3 regions of the Streptomyces sp. NPDC001902 genome follow, and region 1 is predicted to be linked to each of the others. Evidence: riboswitches for the same ligand, from Rfam matches in the RefSeq annotation. Region 1 holds a riboswitch; each other region holds the start of a gene.
What was found. Region 1 has a riboswitch for cyclic di-AMP ahead of ACFYYN_RS06220 (C40 family peptidase). Riboswitches for the same ligand answer to the same signal wherever they lie in the genome.

Region 1 (5,544 bases):
TCGTACGAGGCCGAGCAGTACGAGCCCTACGAGCCCGACGCCCACGACACCGCCGAGGACGACGCGGACCCGGAGCACGACACCGAGGACGGCGCCGCCCCGGCCGCCCTGCCGCGCCCGCGCAGCGGGAACGGCGTCGGGAGCCGTCGGCGCCGCCCGGCCCGGCGCTCCGCCCTGCTCACCGTCGCCGTCCCCTCCGTGGCGGTGATGGGCGTCGCCTGCGCGGCCGCCGTCACCGTCAACACCGACGACCCCGACAGCAGCCGCACCCAGGCCGACGGCGTGCCCGAGGCGGCCAACGCCCCGACCACGAAGCTCGACCAGCAGCTGGCCGGGGTGAACCGGGACGTCGACGACTTCACCGACCGGGCCAGCCGCAACCAGGAGCGCATCGACCTCAAGGAGCGCCAGGCGCTGGAGCGCGCGAAGAAGGCGGCGGAGGCGGCCCTCAAGGAGCAGCTGCGCCCCAAGTTCCTGCTCCCGGTCAAGCAGCACGGCCTGAGCGCTTACTTCGGTCAGGCGGGCGTGAACTGGATGTCGGTCCACACCGGCATCGACTTCCCGGTGGACTACGGCACGCCGGTGATGGCCGCGACCGACGGCGTCGTGCGCACCCAGTGGAACAGCGCCTACGGCAACATGGCGATAGTGACCGCCCCCGACGGCACCGAGACCTGGTACTGCCACCTGAGCAGCACCAAGATCCGCTCGGGCTCGGTCAAGGCCGGCGAGGTCATCGCCTACTCCGGCAATTCGGGCAACTCCACCGGGCCGCACCTCCACTTCGAGGTGCGTCCCGCGGGCGGCGCGGCCATCGACCCGCTGCAGTGGCTGCTGAAGCACGGGATCGACCCGCGCTGAGCCCGGGCGGGCCCCGCCGGAGCGGGACCGGGGCCGGAAGCGGTCCCGGAACCGGGCCCGGCCCGGACGAGGCCCGGGCGAGGACCGCTCCTGAAGCCCGCTAGAGCTTCTCCACCGGCGCGTACCGCAGCAGCAGCACCTTCGGCCGCTCGTCGCCGAAGTCGATGGTGGCCTTGGCTTTCTCCCCGCTGCCGTCGACCGCGACGACCGTGCCCAGCCCGAACGTGTCGTGCGTGACCCGGTCACCGACCGCCAGCGAGATGACCGGGCGGTCCTGGGTGCGCCGCGTCGCGAATCCGGAGGGCCCGCTTTTCGACGGGGAACGCGACAGCATCGAGGCCGCCGCCGACACCGAGGCGGAGGGTGCCGCGGAGGCGCCCGTGCGCTTCCACTCGATGAGCGGCTCCGGGATCTCCTCCAGGAAGCGCGAGGGCGGGTTGTACGAGGGCTGGCCCCAGGCGCTGCGCATGGTCGACCGCGTCACGTACAGACGCTGCCGCGCCCGCGTGATGCCGACGTAGGCGAGCCGCCGCTCCTCCTCCAGCTCCTTGGTCTGGCCGAGCGCGCGCATGTGCGGGAAGACCCCGTCCTCCATGCCGGTCAGGAAGACCACCGGGAACTCCAGGCCCTTGGCGGTGTGCAGGGTCATCAGCGTTATGACGCCGCCGCCCTCGTCGTCGTCCGGGATCTGGTCGGAGTCGGCGACCAGCGCGACCCGCTCCAGGAACTCCGCGAGCGTGCCGGGCTCCTCCTCGGTGCGCTCCTGCTCGAACTCCAGTGCCACCGCCGCGAGTTCCTGGAGGTTCTCGATGCGGGTCTCGTCCTGCGGGTCGGTGGAGGCCTGCAGCTCGGCCAGGTAGCCCGTGCGCTCCAGCACGGCCTCCAGGACGGTGGCGGGGCCGGCGCCGGAGTCGACGACCGTGCGCAGCTCCTCCAGGAGCTCGTTGAAGCGCTTGACGGCGTTGACCGAGCGCGACGCCATGCCGAAGGCCTCGTCGACCCGGCGCAGCGCGGCGGCGAAGGAGATCCGCTCGCGCGAGGCCAGGGCGTCGACCATGGCCTCGGCGCGCTCCCCGATGCCGCGCTTGGGCACGTTGAGGATGCGGCGCAGCGGGACGGTGTCCTCGGGGTTGGCGAGCACGCGCAGGTAGGCCAGGACGTCCCGGACCTCCTTGCGCTCGTAGAAGCGGACACCGCCGACGACCTTGTAGGGCAGGCCGACGCGGATGAAGACCTCTTCGAAGACACGGGACTGCGCGTTGGTCCGGTAGAAGACCGCGACCTCGCCGGGGCGGGCGTCGCCGGAGTCGGTGAGCCGGTCGATCTCGTCGGCGATGAACTGCGCCTCGTCGTGCTCCTGGTCGGCGACGTAGCCGGTGATGACCGGGCCCTGGCCGGCCTCCGTCCACAGGTTCTTGGGGCGGCGGGAGGCGTTGCGCTCGATGACGGCGTTGGCGGCGGTCAGGATGTTCTGGGTGGAGCGGTAGTTCTGCTCCAGCAGGATCGTGCGGGCCTGCGGGTAGTCCTCCTCGAACTGGAGGATGTTGCGGATCGTGGCGCCGCGGAAGGCGTAGATGCTCTGGTCGGCGTCACCGACCACGCACAGCTCGGCGGGCCCCTCTCCGCCCTCCTCCGCGTCACCGGTCCCGACCAGCTCGCGCACCAGGGTGTACTGGGCGTGGTTGGTGTCCTGGTACTCGTCGACCAGGACGTGCCGGAACCGGCGCCGGTAGTGCTCGGCGACGTCCGGGAAGGCCTGGAGCAGGTTGACCGTGGTCATGATGATGTCGTCGAAGTCGAGCGCGTTGGCCTCGCGCAGCCGCGACTGGTACATCGCGTAGGCCTCGGCGAGCTTCTTCTCGAAGGGGTTCTCGGCCTGGTCGGCGAAGGTCTCCTCGTCGATGAGCTCGTTCTTGAGGTTGGAGACCTTGGCGCTGAAGGACTTCGGCGGGAACTGCTTGGGGTCCAGGTCCAGGTCGCGGCAGACCAGGGCCATCAGCCGCTTGGAGTCGGCCGCGTCGTAGATCGAGAAGCTGGAGGTGAAGCCGAGCCTCTTGGACTCCCGGCGCAGGATGCGGACGCACGCGCTGTGGAAGGTGGAGACCCACATCACGTTGGCGCGCGGGCCGACCAGCTGCTCGACCCGCTCCTTCATCTCCCCGGCGGCCTTGTTGGTGAAGGTGATCGCCAGGATCTGGCCGGGGTGCACCTTGCGGGCGCCCAGCAGGTACGCGATGCGGTGGGTGAGCACCCGGGTCTTGCCCGAGCCGGCGCCGGCGACGATGAGCAGCGGGGAGCCGGTGTGCTCGACGGCGGCACGCTGCTGCTCGTTGAGCCCCTCCAGCAGCGCGGACGGGTCGACGACCGGGCGGGGGGCGCCGTCCCGGTAGTACGCGTCCCGGTCGACGGGCGCGTCGAAGCGCCCCTCGAAGAGGTCGTCGGGAGCCGTGTCGGGCTCGTCCTCGGGAGGCGGCGGGGGCTCCTCCTCCCTCGGTTCGAGGCCGGCCAGGAAGCTGTCGTCAAAGAGGCTGCTCATCGCCTCCCGAGTCTAGGCCGTGGGACGGACAGCGGTGCGCCGCTTGCCCCAGCCCGAGCCCCAGCCGAGCCCGAGCCCGCACCCTCCGCGGCACGGCCCGTCGCCGTCCGTGGCGGCCCGTGGCGACCCCGCATGGTGAAGGTCACGAAATGATTGCGGACAATTCGAACACCAGGGTTCCCACGGACCCCCGCAGTTGACTACCGTGCCGCATCAGGCGGTCCGCTCCATGCGGCGGCGACCGTGCCGTCACGGGCCGCCTCCGCTGAGTCCGGCGACCGCCGGAGCCGGGGACCCACGACCTTGGGGTGAATCGGTCCGCACGAGCGCAGCGCGCCCGCACGGCCCGTAGGGCGGCCTTCCGAAGCCCGAACCCGACAGCTAACCCGGTAGGCGGTCCACGGAAGGAGCCGCCTGACTTGGCGACGCACCGCAAGCCGCGCCCGCGCGCGCTGACCGTCCCCGGCCCCCGGGCCGCGGTGGGGCTCACGACCGCCGCGCTGGCGACCGTCACCCTCTTCGGCGAGAGCGCGAGCGCGGCGCCCGCCTCACCCGACAAGCCCTCCATCACCGAGGTCAAGGCCCAGGTCGACAAGCTCCACCACCAGGCCGAGGCCGCCACCGAGCGCTACAACGGCGCCAAGGAGCAGACCGAGCAGCAGCGGGCGCGCGCCGACGCGCTGCTGGACCAGGTGGCCCGCAGGACCGAGACGCTCAACTCCGCCCGCCGCACCATCGGCGAGTACGCCGCGGCGCAGTACCGGGGCGGCGGCCTGGACGGGACGACGAGCTTCCTGCTCACCTCCGACCCGCAGCAGTTCCTGGACCAGGCGCACCTGATGGACCGCCTGTCCGACCGCCAGGAGCACGCGCTGGAGACCTTCCGCTCCGAACAGGCGGAGACGACGGCCAAGCGCGCCGAGGCGGTCGAGAGCCTGCAGAAGCTGACGGACGCGCAGCGGCGGCTGAACGCGGAGAAGACCACGGTCAAGCAGAAGCTCGCCGCGGCGCAGAAGCTGCTGAACAGCCTCACCGCCCAGGAGAAGGCACGGCTGGCGGCGCTGGAGAAGAAGCGGCAGGAGGAGGCCGCCGCGAAGGCCGCGGAGATCGCCGCCAAGGAGAAGGCCGCGCAGGAGGCGGCCGGGGGGTCGGGCTCGACGGCCCCGGTGTCCGGCACCTACGCCGCCAAGGCGGCCAAGGCGATCGAGTTCGCGCGCGCCCAGCTGGGCAAGCCGTACGTGTACGGCGCCACCGGCCCCAACTCCTACGACTGCTCGGGCCTGACCCAGGCCGCCTGGGGCGCCGCGGGCGTCTCGATCCCCCGCGTCACCTACGACCAGGTCGACTTCGGCAGCCGCGTCACCGCCGACCAGCTGCAACCCGGCGACCTGGTCTTCTTCTACTCGGACGTCACCCACGTCGGCCTCTACATCGGCGGCGGCCAGATGATCCACGCCCCCCACACCGGGACCGTGGTGAAGATCGCCCCGATCACGGAGATGCCGATCTACGGCTACGCCCGGATGGCCTGAGCCCCCGCCCGGCCCGTCGCCTCGGCCGGGCTCAGGTCCACAGCACCGCGATGAAGATGTTGGCGGTGGTCAGCGCACCCACGGTGCCGAAGGCCGCCGCCGGCACCTTCTCCTCGTCCCGCTTGACGTAGACCAGGCCGAGGATCACCACCAGGATCGCGAGCTTCACGCCGATCTTGACGTTGTTGACCGGCTGGTCGTCGGCCTGGTTGAGGCCGACCAGCAGCGCGCCCGTGACCAGCATGGTCAGCGCGCCGTGCAGCATGCCCGGCACGAACCGGGCCTCGCCGCGGCCCATGGCCTTCATCTGGGTGAGGAAGCCGCCCAGCAGCGCGGCGATGCCGATGATGTGCAGGCCGACGATCAGGTTGATGAGTACGTCCATGGCTCAGGACCCTAGCCAGGCTCGTACCAGCACTCGGCACCGAGGTCGCCCTCTTCCGTCATATCGGTCACGGCCGGACCGCAAGTGACCAGGTCACCCGTCGAACAGCGGTCATCCGCGGGCAGTCCGCGGCCGAATCGGACCAGTCCCGCACAGTCCGGAGCCCGCTCACGGCGTCCAGGTTTAGCGTCCTGCCCCAGGTGGCCGATCCCCACTGCCGCGAGGACCCC
Region 2 (5,544 bases), on a different contig from region 1:
CTGGATCCCCGAGTTCGCCGACAGCGGGCTGCTGCGCCCGCTCGACCCCGCCCTCGTCGACGGGGACTTCCTGCCCCAGGCCGCGGACGCGGGCCGCTGGAAGGGCCGCACGTACACGGTGCCCTTCAACACCGACGTCGGCCTGCTCTACTACCGCACCGACGACCTCGCCAAGGCCGGTCGCCGCCCCGCCGACCTGCGCGGCTACGCCAAGATCAGCGACCTGCTCGCCGACGTCCGCCCGCTCGGCCACCCCGCCTACACCACCCAGCTGCGCGCGTACGAGGGGCTGACCGTCAACACCCTGGAAGCCTTCTGGACCGCGGGCGTCGCACTCGTCGACGGCGACGGCCGCTACATCGGCACCGAGGACGGGCTGCGCGAGGGCCTGGATGAGCTCGGCCGGCTGGGTGCCGCCAACAACCTCAACCCGGAGTCCCTGGAGGCCGACGAGTCCGTCACGCTCGCCCAGTTCACCGAGGGTCAGAGCGTGCTGATGCGCAACTGGCCCTACGCCTACAACCGGCTCGACGCCACCCTCGCCCCCGGTGTCCGCTTCGGTGTGGCCCGGCTCCCCGGCGTCGCCGCCCTCGGCGGTCAGAGCCTGGGGGTGGCGGCGACCAGCGACCGCCCGGACGACGCCGCGGACCTGATCCGCTTCCTGACCGGACGCGGCGCCCAACATGCCCTGCTCGGGGCGGGTTTCGCCCCCGCGCGGCGGTCTGCATACGGAGCCGGGGATGTCAACTGTGACGATCCTCACGACCCCCGTGCATGGTTCCACGACCGTCCCGCGGGGCACGGCTCGGAGCCCTCGCCCTCGCCGTCCGTCGCGACCCCCGGTTACACGACCGTGCTGTGGTGCGCGCTGCAGGCCGCCAGGGCCCGTCCGGCGACCGCGCACTACGTCACGTTCACCCGGGTCCTGCAGCGTGAAGTGCACGGAATGCTCGCGACGCACCGCAGCGCCGACGCCACGGCGGAGCGTCTGGGCGGCCGTCTGGGGCGCGCGCTCGGCGGCCGGGGTCCGGGGTGACCATCACTCCTCGTGAGCGCGGCACTCCCTTCCGCATAACGACTGATGCACACTCACATTTCCCGTAGGTCACGGCAGTCACGGCCCAATGTCCACGTATGTCCTGTCCATCCCCATAGATTCCCGTCATGAACTCGCTTGAGTGGCTTGGAATTGGCGGGCGCCTCTATTAACGTTCGATAACGCAGCGCGGTCATCCCGCCGCCGACAGGGCGGCGCCGTGCGCTTGCCGAATCCCGTCCGCGGGAACCGGGGAACCACTTCCTGGGGTGAATCGGGGGCCCTCCGCGGTCCTCGTAGGAGACCTTCCTGCTCCGAACCCGTCAGCTAACCCGGTAGGCGAGAAGGAAGGAAAGGAGCGCGCCCGCGTGGCGTCGAACGAGCCTGCCCTGATACCCGGGCAGCAACAGGGGTCCGCAACCGCGTACTCCGAGTGGGACACCGCCGAGTGGAACATCGCCGCCGGCTGGAATCCCCCGGCAGCCGAGCAGGCACCGCCGACGAAGAACGCGATCGACGGCTGGGACACCGGCCAGTGGAACATGGCCGCCGGCTGGTTCGACGCGGCAGCCGCCGAGGCGACGACCTCCCACGACACCACGTCCGCGGGCTACGAGGCCGCGGGCTATGAGGCGCCCGAGGCCGCTGCCCCCGCACCCGCCCAGCCCCTCCCCGAGCACATCGAGGCCTTCGACGGTACGGGGGACCTCGAGGACCCCGACACCTTCGAGAGCGCGCCCTACGAGGGCCCGCAGGCCGAGCCGTGGAACCCCACCGAGGAGTCCGCCGGCCCCCGTCGCGCCCGGCACCGCGTCGCCAAGCAGCGCTCCATGGGCCGCGGTTCGGCCGTCTTCGGGGTCGCGGCCGTGGCCGTGCTGGGCGTCGGAGGGGTCGCCACCGCCGAGGGCAAGAACCCGCTCCCCGTCTCCTTGCCCGAGGTGTCCCACCTGCCCGGCATCGGAGCGCTCGTCGGCGACGACAGCGCGCCCGAGGCCAAGCAGGTCGCCGAGGCACTCAGCCCCGACGCGGGTGAGGCCCTGCGCAACCGCATCCTCGACCAGGCCCAGCAGCAGCGGAACGCCGCCGACCGGTCCGCCAGGAACGCCGCACAGCAGGAGGCGGCGGCCAAGGCCGCCAAGTCCGCGGCGGCGGAGCGGGTCCGCGCTGAGGCCGCCGCCAAGAAGAAGGCCGTGGCGGAGGCCGCGAAGAAGCTCGAGGCCGCCCGCCTGGCCGAGCTCGCCAAGAGCTTCGTCAAGCCGGTCACCTCGTACACGCTGACCGCCGGCTTCGGCGAGTCCAGCTCGCTGTGGGCCAACACCCACACCGGCCAGGACTTCGCCGCCCCCACCGGCACCCCGGTCAAGGCCATCCACAGCGGCACCATCACCGAGGCCGGGTGGGCGGGTTCGTACGGCTACCGGATCATCCTGACCCTCGACGACGGCACCGAGCTCTGGTACTGCCACCTCTCCTCGATGATCGTCACCTCCGGCAAGGTCAACACGGGTGACACCATCGGCCGTGTCGGCGCGACGGGCAACGTCACGGGCCCGCACCTGCACCTCGAGGTGCGCCCCGGTGGCGGCGACCCGATCGGCCCGATGGGCTGGCTGCGCAGTAAGGGCCTGTCCGTCTGAGCGACCGGCCCCACGGACTCCGGCGGTCCTGGTGACACCCCCCGTCACCCAGGGCCGCCGGTCCGTTTCGCGGGACGCCCACGAGACGCCCATACGGGATGCCCACGGGACGTCTGCGAACGCTTACGGGACGACGAAGTTGTAGAGCTCCGCGATCCTCGGCGGTCCGCTCGGTTCGGGGAAACCGGACTCCTTGGCGGCGGGCAACATGATCTCCATGAAGGCCTCGAGCGCCTGCGCGGACTGCCAGACGTTCACCAGCCGCAGACCCTCGTTGGTGATCACGGCGGCATGCGAGAGCAGCCCCGCGGGAGGATGCTCGGGCCCGAACCCCGCGCGGTGGTTCGCCTCCTCGTACTGCAGGGCCGTCACACCGGGGAACTCGACCTCCGCCAGGACCGGCATGGGGACCTCCCGCTTCCCACCGACACGCCTACGCCCCAATTTCCTCCGGCTGCACCCCGGCCGCAATCCGGCCGGGGTCCCGCCCGGGGTCCGGCGACGAGGCCGGCGAGGCTAGAGAGCCTCCAGCCGGACGTCCGCCGAGTCGCACGCCGCCGTCTCGTCGGAGTACACCTCGCACACCGGACGTCCGTCGGGGGTCATCGTGTGCTCGACCTCCCAGAGGCTGATCTCCTCGCCGGTCTCGAGCAGGAAGGCGTGCTCGTACAGCGTCCAGCCGGCGACCCGGCCGGTGCCGATCCGCGTGTGCCGCCCGGTGACGTACGCGATGTCGTGGCCCACCGCCGAACCCAGCCGGCTGCGCAGCTCCTCGCCCGGTACGTCCGTGTTCTCGGCCCGCCGGAGCACCCGCCACGCGTGCTCCGCGGAGTGGTCCGCCGTGTACTGCCGGGGCCCGGGCGTCAGGTCCATCGCCATCTGCGGCAGCCGCGCCAGCCAGTCCGCGGCCTCCGCCTCCAGCTCCTCCGGAGAGGGCTCGCCGAAGCGGGCGTCGATCGCGTGCTGGGCGGCGGCCAGCTCGTCCGGGTCGGAGTACACCTCGTACAGCGGTTCGTCGTCGCCCGGGCCGGTGTTGTGCTCGATCTCCCACAGCAGCTGCGTACTGCCGTCGGCCAGCAGGAACGTGTGCCGCAAGGTCCTGCGGCTCAGCCTGCGCGGCGGGCCCTTGCGCTGGCGGATGGACGCCAGCTCCGTGCAGCCCATCAGCGCGGTGGCCAGCCGCCCCAGCACGCGGTCGTCGACGTCGAAGGCGTTCTGCGCCCTGGCCAGCACCACCTCGACGTCCGCCGGACCCGCCCCACCTGGTCGCGCGTTCCCCATGCGGTCCTCCTGCTCACGGCATTCCCCGCGCACCATTGCGAGCACTCAGCGTAGTGGCATCGACGCTCTGCGCGTCGGGTCTCCCGGAAAAATGGTGCACCCCCACCCTTAGGAGGCGCGTAAGACGCGAAACGCACGCTCCCTGCTGCCACTATGCGCCCATGCGCGCACTCTTCGTAGGCCTCTGCACCCTCGATGTCATCACCCTCGTCGACCACGTCCCGGCCCCGAACGAGAAACTCACCGCCCGCACCCAGACCGTCGCCGCCGGCGGCCCCGCGACCAACGCCGCCGCCACCTTCGCCCACCTCGGCGGCGAGGCCGTCCTGCTCACCGCCTTCGGCGGCCACGCCCTCGCCGGCGCCATCGACGCCGACCTCGCGGCCCTCGGCGTCGACGTCATCAATCTCACCGCGGACTCCCCCGAACCCCCCGCGGTCTCCACCATCCTGGTCACCGCCGCCACCGGCGACCGCGCCGTCGCCTCCACCAACGTGGCCTCAGGGACCTCCGTGTCCCCGCCCGGAGACCTCTCCGTCCTCGTCGGCGACGCCGACGTCGTGCTCGTCGACGCCCACCACCCCGCCCTCGCCGTGCCCGCCGCCCGCCTCGCCCGCGCCGCCGGGGTCCCCACCCTCCTGGACGCGGGCAGCTGGCGCCCCGCCACGCCCACCCTGCTGCCCTACGTCGACGTCGCCGTCTGCTCCGCCGACTTCCACCCCCCGGGCACCTCGACCCCGGCCGAGGTCCTCGCCTACCTCCACGACGCCGGCGTCCGCTGGACCGCCGTCACCCAGGGCCCGTCCCCCATCCTCCGGCCCGAGGGGCAGATCCCCGTCCCCGCCGTCACCCCCGTCGTCGACACCCTCGGCGCCGGCGACGTCCTCCACGGCGCCCTCGCTCACCACCTCGCCGCCCACATCACCCCCCGCCTCACCCCACCCGCCTTCGACACCGCCCTCGCCTTCGCGGCCGACATCGCCTCCCGCTCCTGCGCCTCGTTCGGCACGCGTGCGTGGATGCGGGCGTGAGCCCGTCCGTTCCCGGGACCGTCGTTCAGGACCGCCCGCGGTCCTTCGTTTTGTTGGCGATCAGGGCGAACAGGACCCCGCTGACACCGAGCACGAGCCAGCCGACCGCCGACTCGGACACGGTCATCTGGGTGCGTTTCGGCAGCAGTGACAAGCCGCCGAGGACCATGAACATCGCGAACATGTAGCTGAGCCCGGCCATCAGCAGCCAACGCAGCAGCCGGCTTGTTCGTACGTTCGGCGACTTATCGGTCATCGGGGTTCCGCCTCGCTCATTTGACGATGTTGTGGCACTGGGTTCCGCGCTTCTCTCCGCTAGCGAAGAAGTCTGCGCATGCTTTCCCGTAGTGCTTCAACGTCCGCCTAGAGTTGTCGACACGCCCTACGGACTTCATGAAAGTGCACGAGTGGTGCATGGGACCCCGCCGAATGAGGTATGTCTTGCCGTCGGTGTCCGCGTAGCGCCAGTCGATCCGCCAGTTGCACCACTTTCCACCTGCGGAGTCCGCGCCGAAGATGTCCTGTACGGAGGCTTCTTCCCTTGTGATGCTCAGGCCCT
Region 3 (5,544 bases), on a different contig from region 1:
GGCCGGGGCGCCGTCGCTCGGCTGGCTCGACGTGAAGACGTCCAGCGGCGTCGAGGTGCCCACCATCGAGGCCGCAGTCGACGAGGAACTGGCCCGCTTTGCCGAGGAGGGCCCGACCCCGGAGGAGATGGAGCGGGCGCAGGCCCAGCTCGAGCGCGAGTGGCTGGACCGGCTCGCCACGGTCGGCGGCCGTGCCGACGAACTGTGCCGGTACGCGGTGCTGTTCGGCGACCCGCAGCTCGCGCTGACCGCCGTCAAGCGCATCCTGGACATCACCGCGGACGAGGTGCGCGCCGTCGCCGCGGCCACCCTGCGGCCCGACAACCGCGCCGTGCTGGTCTACGAGCCCACGGGTTCGGCGGACGCGTCCGGCGAGGACTCCGACGAGGACGAGGAGGGCGCGGACCAGTGACCGACGTCCACACCACCATGACGTTCCACCCGCAGCCACGGCCGGGACAGCCCAAGCCCTGGGACTTCCCGGCCCCCGAGCGGTCCACGCTGCCCAACGGGCTGACGGTGCTGCGCAGCCGGCGCCCCGGCCAGAAGGTCGTCGCCGTCGAGGTGCTGCTCACGGCGCCGCTCGACGCCGAGCCCGAGGGCCTGGACGGCGTCGCCACGATCATGGCCCGGGCCCTGTCCGAGGGCACCGACAAGCACACCGCCGAGGAGTTCGCCGCCGAGCTGGAGCGCTGCGGGGCCACCCTCGACGCGCACGCCGACCACCCCGGCGTGCGGGTCTCCCTGGAGGTCCCCGCCTCCCGTCTCGACAAGGCCCTCGGCCTGCTCGCCGACGCGCTGCGCGCCCCGGCGTTCCCGGACGGCGAGGTCGAGCGGCTGGTGCGCAACCGCCTCGACGAGATCCCGCACGAGCTGGCCAACCCCGCGCGGCGCGCCGCCATGGCGCTGTCCAAGGAGCTGTTCGCCGCCGACCTGCGCTGCTCCCGGCCGCGCCAGGGCACCGAGGAGACGGTCGCGCGCATCGACGCCTCCGCCGTCCGTGCCTTCTACGACACGCACGTACGGCCGTCCACCTCGACGGCCGTCGTGGTCGGCGACTTCACCGGGATCGACCTGGAGGCGCTGCTCGAGAGCACGCTGGGGGAGTGGAGCGGCAAGCCCGCCGAGCGCCGCCCGCTGCCCGCGATCACCGCGGACGACACCGCGCGCGTCGTGATCGTCGACCGGCCCGGGTCCGTCCAGACCCAGGTGCTCATCGGCCGCGCCGGCGCGGACCGCCACGATCCCGTGTGGGCCGCCCAGGTGCTCGGCACGTACTGCCTCGGCGGCACGCTGACCTCGCGCCTGGACCGCGTCCTGCGCGAGGAGAAGGGTTACACCTACGGCGTGCGGGCCTTCGGTCAGGTGCTGCTGTCCACGCCCGAGGGCACCGGCGTCTCCCTGCTCGGCATCAGCGGGTCCGTGGCGACCGACGTCACCGCGCCCGCGCTGGCCGACACCTGGCAGGTGCTGCGCACCCTGGCGGCGGAGGGGCTCACCGACGAGGAGCGCGACGCCGCCGTGCAGAACCTGGTGGGCGTCGCGCCGCTGCGCTACGAGACCGCCTCGGCGGTGGCCGGGACCTTCGCCGACCAGGTCGAGCAGTCCCTGCCGGACGACTTCCAGGCCCGGCTCTACGAGCGGCTGGCCGTCACCGGCACGGTGGAGGCGACGGCCGCGGCCGTCAACGCCTTCCCCCTGGACCGGCTCGTGGTCGTCCTCGTCGGCGACGCCTCCGTCATCGCGGACCCGATCCGCGAGCTGGGCATCGGCCCGGTCGAGGTCGTCACGGGCGGCTGACCGGTAGCTCCGCACCGCGGCCCCGGATGCCCTTGCGGCACCCGGGGCCGCGGTGCGCGGGGCTACCCGTTCAGCGGCCCAGCCGGGCCGCCGCCACGTTGATCCGCATGCCGCACGGAACGCGTCCGCCGGCTCCGCTCAGGCCGGCGGCCCGGTCCAGGAACACGGCGCGCAGCTCCTCGGTCGGCTCCTCGTCCAGGACCTCCATGTCGTAGAACGTCCCGGTGAGGGCGGACCAGACCTCGTGGGGCGTCCCGTCCATGCCGATGACGACCGTCTCCCAGGACAGCGGTGCGAAGCCGAGGGGTGCGAGGAGCCCGTCGAGCCCCTCCCGGCTCCGTGTCCTGCGGTCGCCCAGCCGCGGAAGACGCCGCTGCGCCGCCTTGAAGTACGGCACGGCCAGCGTCAGGAAGAGCTCCACGGCCTCGCCGGGGACGGGCCCGCCGCCGACGGCGACGGCGAACGTACCGCCCGGTGCGAGCACCCGGGCGGCCTCGGCCACGACCCGGTCGGCGTCCGGCATCAGCATGAGCGCCATGTGGGAGACCACGGCGTCGAAGGAGCCGTCGGCGAAGGGCAGCTCCTGCGCACGCCCCTGCCGCAGGTCGGCGCCGGCCAGCGCGGGCCGCCGGCGGGCGAGGGCCAGCTCGCCCTCCGACAGGTCGACGCCGGCGGGAACCGCGACCCCGCGCCCGGCGAGCAGTTCCAGCAGGGCACCGTCCGCGCAGCCGAGGTCCAGGACCCGCCGGGCGCCGGCGACACGCTCGGCGAGCACCGCGTAACTCGTCCGCCCGTCGCGGGTGGGGGCGGCCTCGGTCCCCTTCGACTGACGGCCGGGCATCCGGTCGTGGAAGGCGCGCAGGAAGTCCTCGGCGGCGCGGGCGGCGTCGGTGGCCGCCCCTGGTGTCGTGGTCACCCCGTGACCCTACGTACGCGGTGCCGCCACCGGGTCCCGTTCGGCCGGGCCGGACGGTGACGCCGGTCACCGCGGCCCGCGCCACGGCCGTGCGGGGGCTTCCGGGAGGGGTGCGCACCGCCGGGGAGCTGCGGCATCGCGGTATTGCGGACGGTTGCGACCGGTTGGCGGCCGGTGTGGCATCCCGCACATATTGCCGGATTTTTTTGGAACCGGGAGCAACGCCTGGTTAACGTCCTCGGGTTGCCCGGCGGAAGCAGCCGCCTCCCGCGGCACCGGAGCAACGATCGCCGAGTCCCCGTCAGGCGTGAGCCTGGGGAGCCGGGGACCCACCTGAGATGTCCCTGGGGTGAATCGGGCGGCCTGCCGCCGCCCGTAGGAGACCTTCCTGCTCCGAACCCGTCAGCTAACCCGGTAGGCGAGAAGGAAGGAAAGGATCCCCGCCTGCCCATGGCGTCGTTCTCCATACGTTCCACCCTGGCCGGCGCCGCCGCGCTGACCACCGTCACCACCGGCGCGTTCGTCGTGCCCGCCGCGGCTGCCGACGCCAGGGCCGAGGGTTCCGCCTTCGCCCGCTGCGCCGCGGTCGCCGGGGACCTCGCCGCGCACCTCGCCGACCAGGCCTCGGCCCAGCACCGGGCCGCGGTCGTCGCGCAGAAGCGCCACGACGCCCTGGTCGCGCGCGCCAAGCGCGCCGCTCGTGAGCGTGCCGCCAAGGAGGCCGCCGCCAAGGCGGCCAAGGCCAAGGCGGCCCGGGAGAGCGGCACCGCGCACGCCTCCCGGAGCGCCGCGAAGGGCCGCGGCACGCTCGGCGGCTGGATGCTGCCGGTCGCCGGCTCCATCGGCACGCCCTACCACGCGACCAGCAGCCTGTGGTCCTCCGGCTACCACACCGGCGTGGACTTCCAGGCCTCCGTCGGCACCCCGGTGCACGCCGCCGGCGCGGGCACCGTCGTCGAGGCGGGCTGGGGCGGCTCCTACGGCAACAACGTCGTGATCCGCCACGCGGACGGCATGTACACCCAGTACGCCCACCTGTCCTCGCTGGGCGTGTCCGTGGGCCAGACCGTCTCCGCGGGGCAGCAGATCGGCCTGTCGGGCGCCACCGGCAACGTGACGGGGCCGCACCTGCACTTCGAGGCCCGTACGGCACCGTCCTACGGCGCCGACGTGGACCCGCTGGCGTACCTGCGTTCCAAGGGCGTCCGCATCTGAGCCATTCCCCTCCCCCCACACGAAGGCCCCGGTTCCCCCGCCGGGGCCTTCGGCATGCCGGCGCTTCCCGGCCGCGGGGTGTCCAAAAATGCTCCATGAATTCAGGGCAGCCGTCGGAATCGGCGGCGTGCTGGAATAGAGTCGCGGCAGAAACGCCGGCTCCTCCGTTACACGGGGATTAAAGGACGGCCGTCGGCGCGCACCGAAAGGAACCTGCGATGTGGGGTCGTACGTGAAGGGGGTCGGCGGCGCGGGCCGCCCGATTTCGGCCCGGGCGGTGTGCACCGCGATCCGTGACGACATCATCAGCGGGTTCTTCGCGCCGGGGAGCCGGCTGACCGAGGAGCAGTTGGCCAAGCGCTACGGGGTGTCCCGGGTCCCGGTGCGCGAGGCGCTGCGCACCCTGGAGTCCGAGGGCTTCGTGCGGACCCGCCGGCACGCCGGGGCGTCCGTGGCCGAGCCGACCGAGCAGGAGGCCGCCGACCTGCTGGACATCCGTGCCCTGCTGGAGCCGCTGGGCGCCGCGCGGGCGGCGCAGCGGCGCACCGAGGCCCATGTGAAGGTGCTGCGCGGGCTCGTCCGGCTGGGCCAGGAACGTTCCCTCCGGCGCCAGTTGTCCGACCTGCCCGCGCTGGACGGCTGGTTCCACGAGACGCTGGCCCAGGCTTCCGGCAGCCCGACCCTGGTGGCGCTGCTGACCCAGCTGCGGCACAAGATCGCCTGGGTGTACGCGGTGGACACCCCTGGGCGGGCCGTGGAGTCCTGGGAGGAGCACGGGGCGGTCGTGGACGCGGTGGCACGCGGTGACGCGGAGCGGGCCCGGCGGCTGATGGCGGCCCATGTGGAGCGGGCGACGGCGGTGCACCGGCTGCGCCGTCCGGAGAGCACGGGGCGCGGCGCCGCGGCGCGGTGAGGAATCGGAAACACGCCGTACACACTTCGCGCGGCCGGGTTTAACAGAAGTGCCGTATACAACTTGGGGAATTGTGCGCGGGGTATTTCCGTGCCCTATTGTGCTGCGCGCTGCCCGAAAATGACCTCGCAATGACGAAGGGGCGGGTCCGCGAAATCCGGCCGGATTTCACGCGCAGGCCCGCCCCTTTTGCCGCACCGCGGCTCCGCGCGCTGTCAGACGGTCTCGGGGAGTTCGTCCAGGCCTTCGGAGACGAGCTTGGCAAGGCTGTCCAGAGCGGCGTCCACCCCCTCCGCGTCGGAGGCCAGCACGACCTCCTCGCCGCCGGCCACGCCCAGGCTCAGCACGGCGAGCATCGAGGCGGCGTTGACCGGGGCCCCGTCCGCCTTCGCGATGGTGACGGGGGCGCCCACGGCGGTGGCGGCGCGGACGAAGATCGAAGCGGGACGTGCGTGCAGGCCCTCGGCCCAGCCGATGGTGACGCGGCGCTCAGCCATGGTGTTGCCCTTCGGGTCGTTCCTGGGAGGTCTAGACCAGTCTGCCATGCCTCGGACACCGGTCCGTCCCCACATCGTCGCACCGGTCCCGCGACCGGCAGGTGCCCGTACGCTTGGGCCATGACGACGCCGTCCGCCGCAGAGCGCGACTACCCGGTCCACTGGGAGGCGGACGTGGTCCTGCGCGACGGCGGGATCGCCCA

Region 2: linked by a shared signal. The riboswitch ahead of ACFYYN_RS02015 (M23 family metallopeptidase) and the one ahead of ACFYYN_RS06220 (C40 family peptidase) in region 1 are both predicted to bind cyclic di-AMP.
Region 3: linked by a shared signal. The riboswitch ahead of ACFYYN_RS06630 (M23 family metallopeptidase) and the one ahead of ACFYYN_RS06220 (C40 family peptidase) in region 1 are both predicted to bind cyclic di-AMP.

Annotation. Positions count from the first base shown of each region.
Region 1 covers NZ_JBIATA010000002.1:623,467-629,010, forward strand. The annotation lists gene ACFYYN_RS06210 (M23 family metallopeptidase) at 1-861, shown strand, start outside; gene pcrA (DNA helicase PcrA) at 962-3,397, opposite strand; cyclic di-AMP (ydaO/yuaA leader) riboswitch at 3,651-3,808, shown strand; gene ACFYYN_RS06220 (C40 family peptidase) at 3,817-4,929, shown strand; gene ACFYYN_RS06225 (hypothetical protein) at 4,961-5,314, opposite strand.
Region 2 covers NZ_JBIATA010000001.1:426,858-432,401, forward strand. The annotation lists gene ACFYYN_RS02010 (extracellular solute-binding protein) at 1-1,036, shown strand, start outside; cyclic di-AMP (ydaO/yuaA leader) riboswitch at 1,254-1,393, shown strand; gene ACFYYN_RS02015 (M23 family metallopeptidase) at 1,717-2,673, shown strand; gene ACFYYN_RS02020 (hypothetical protein) at 2,797-3,078, opposite strand; gene ACFYYN_RS02025 (DUF6227 family protein) at 3,190-3,954, opposite strand; gene ACFYYN_RS02030 (PfkB family carbohydrate kinase) at 4,116-4,985, shown strand; gene ACFYYN_RS02035 (hypothetical protein) at 5,011-5,241, opposite strand; gene ACFYYN_RS02040 (hypothetical protein) at 5,258-5,544, opposite strand, start outside.
Region 3 covers NZ_JBIATA010000003.1:72,187-77,730, forward strand. The annotation lists gene ACFYYN_RS06615 (M16 family metallopeptidase) at 1-412, shown strand, start outside; gene ACFYYN_RS06620 (M16 family metallopeptidase) at 430-1,800, shown strand; gene ACFYYN_RS06625 (class I SAM-dependent methyltransferase) at 1,871-2,716, opposite strand; cyclic di-AMP (ydaO/yuaA leader) riboswitch at 2,995-3,151, shown strand; gene ACFYYN_RS06630 (M23 family metallopeptidase) at 3,167-3,931, shown strand; gene ACFYYN_RS06635 (GntR family transcriptional regulator) at 4,152-4,844, shown strand; gene ACFYYN_RS06640 (HPr family phosphocarrier protein) at 5,060-5,341, opposite strand; gene ACFYYN_RS06645 (bifunctional acetate--CoA ligase family protein/GNAT family N-acetyltransferase) at 5,462-5,544, shown strand, end outside.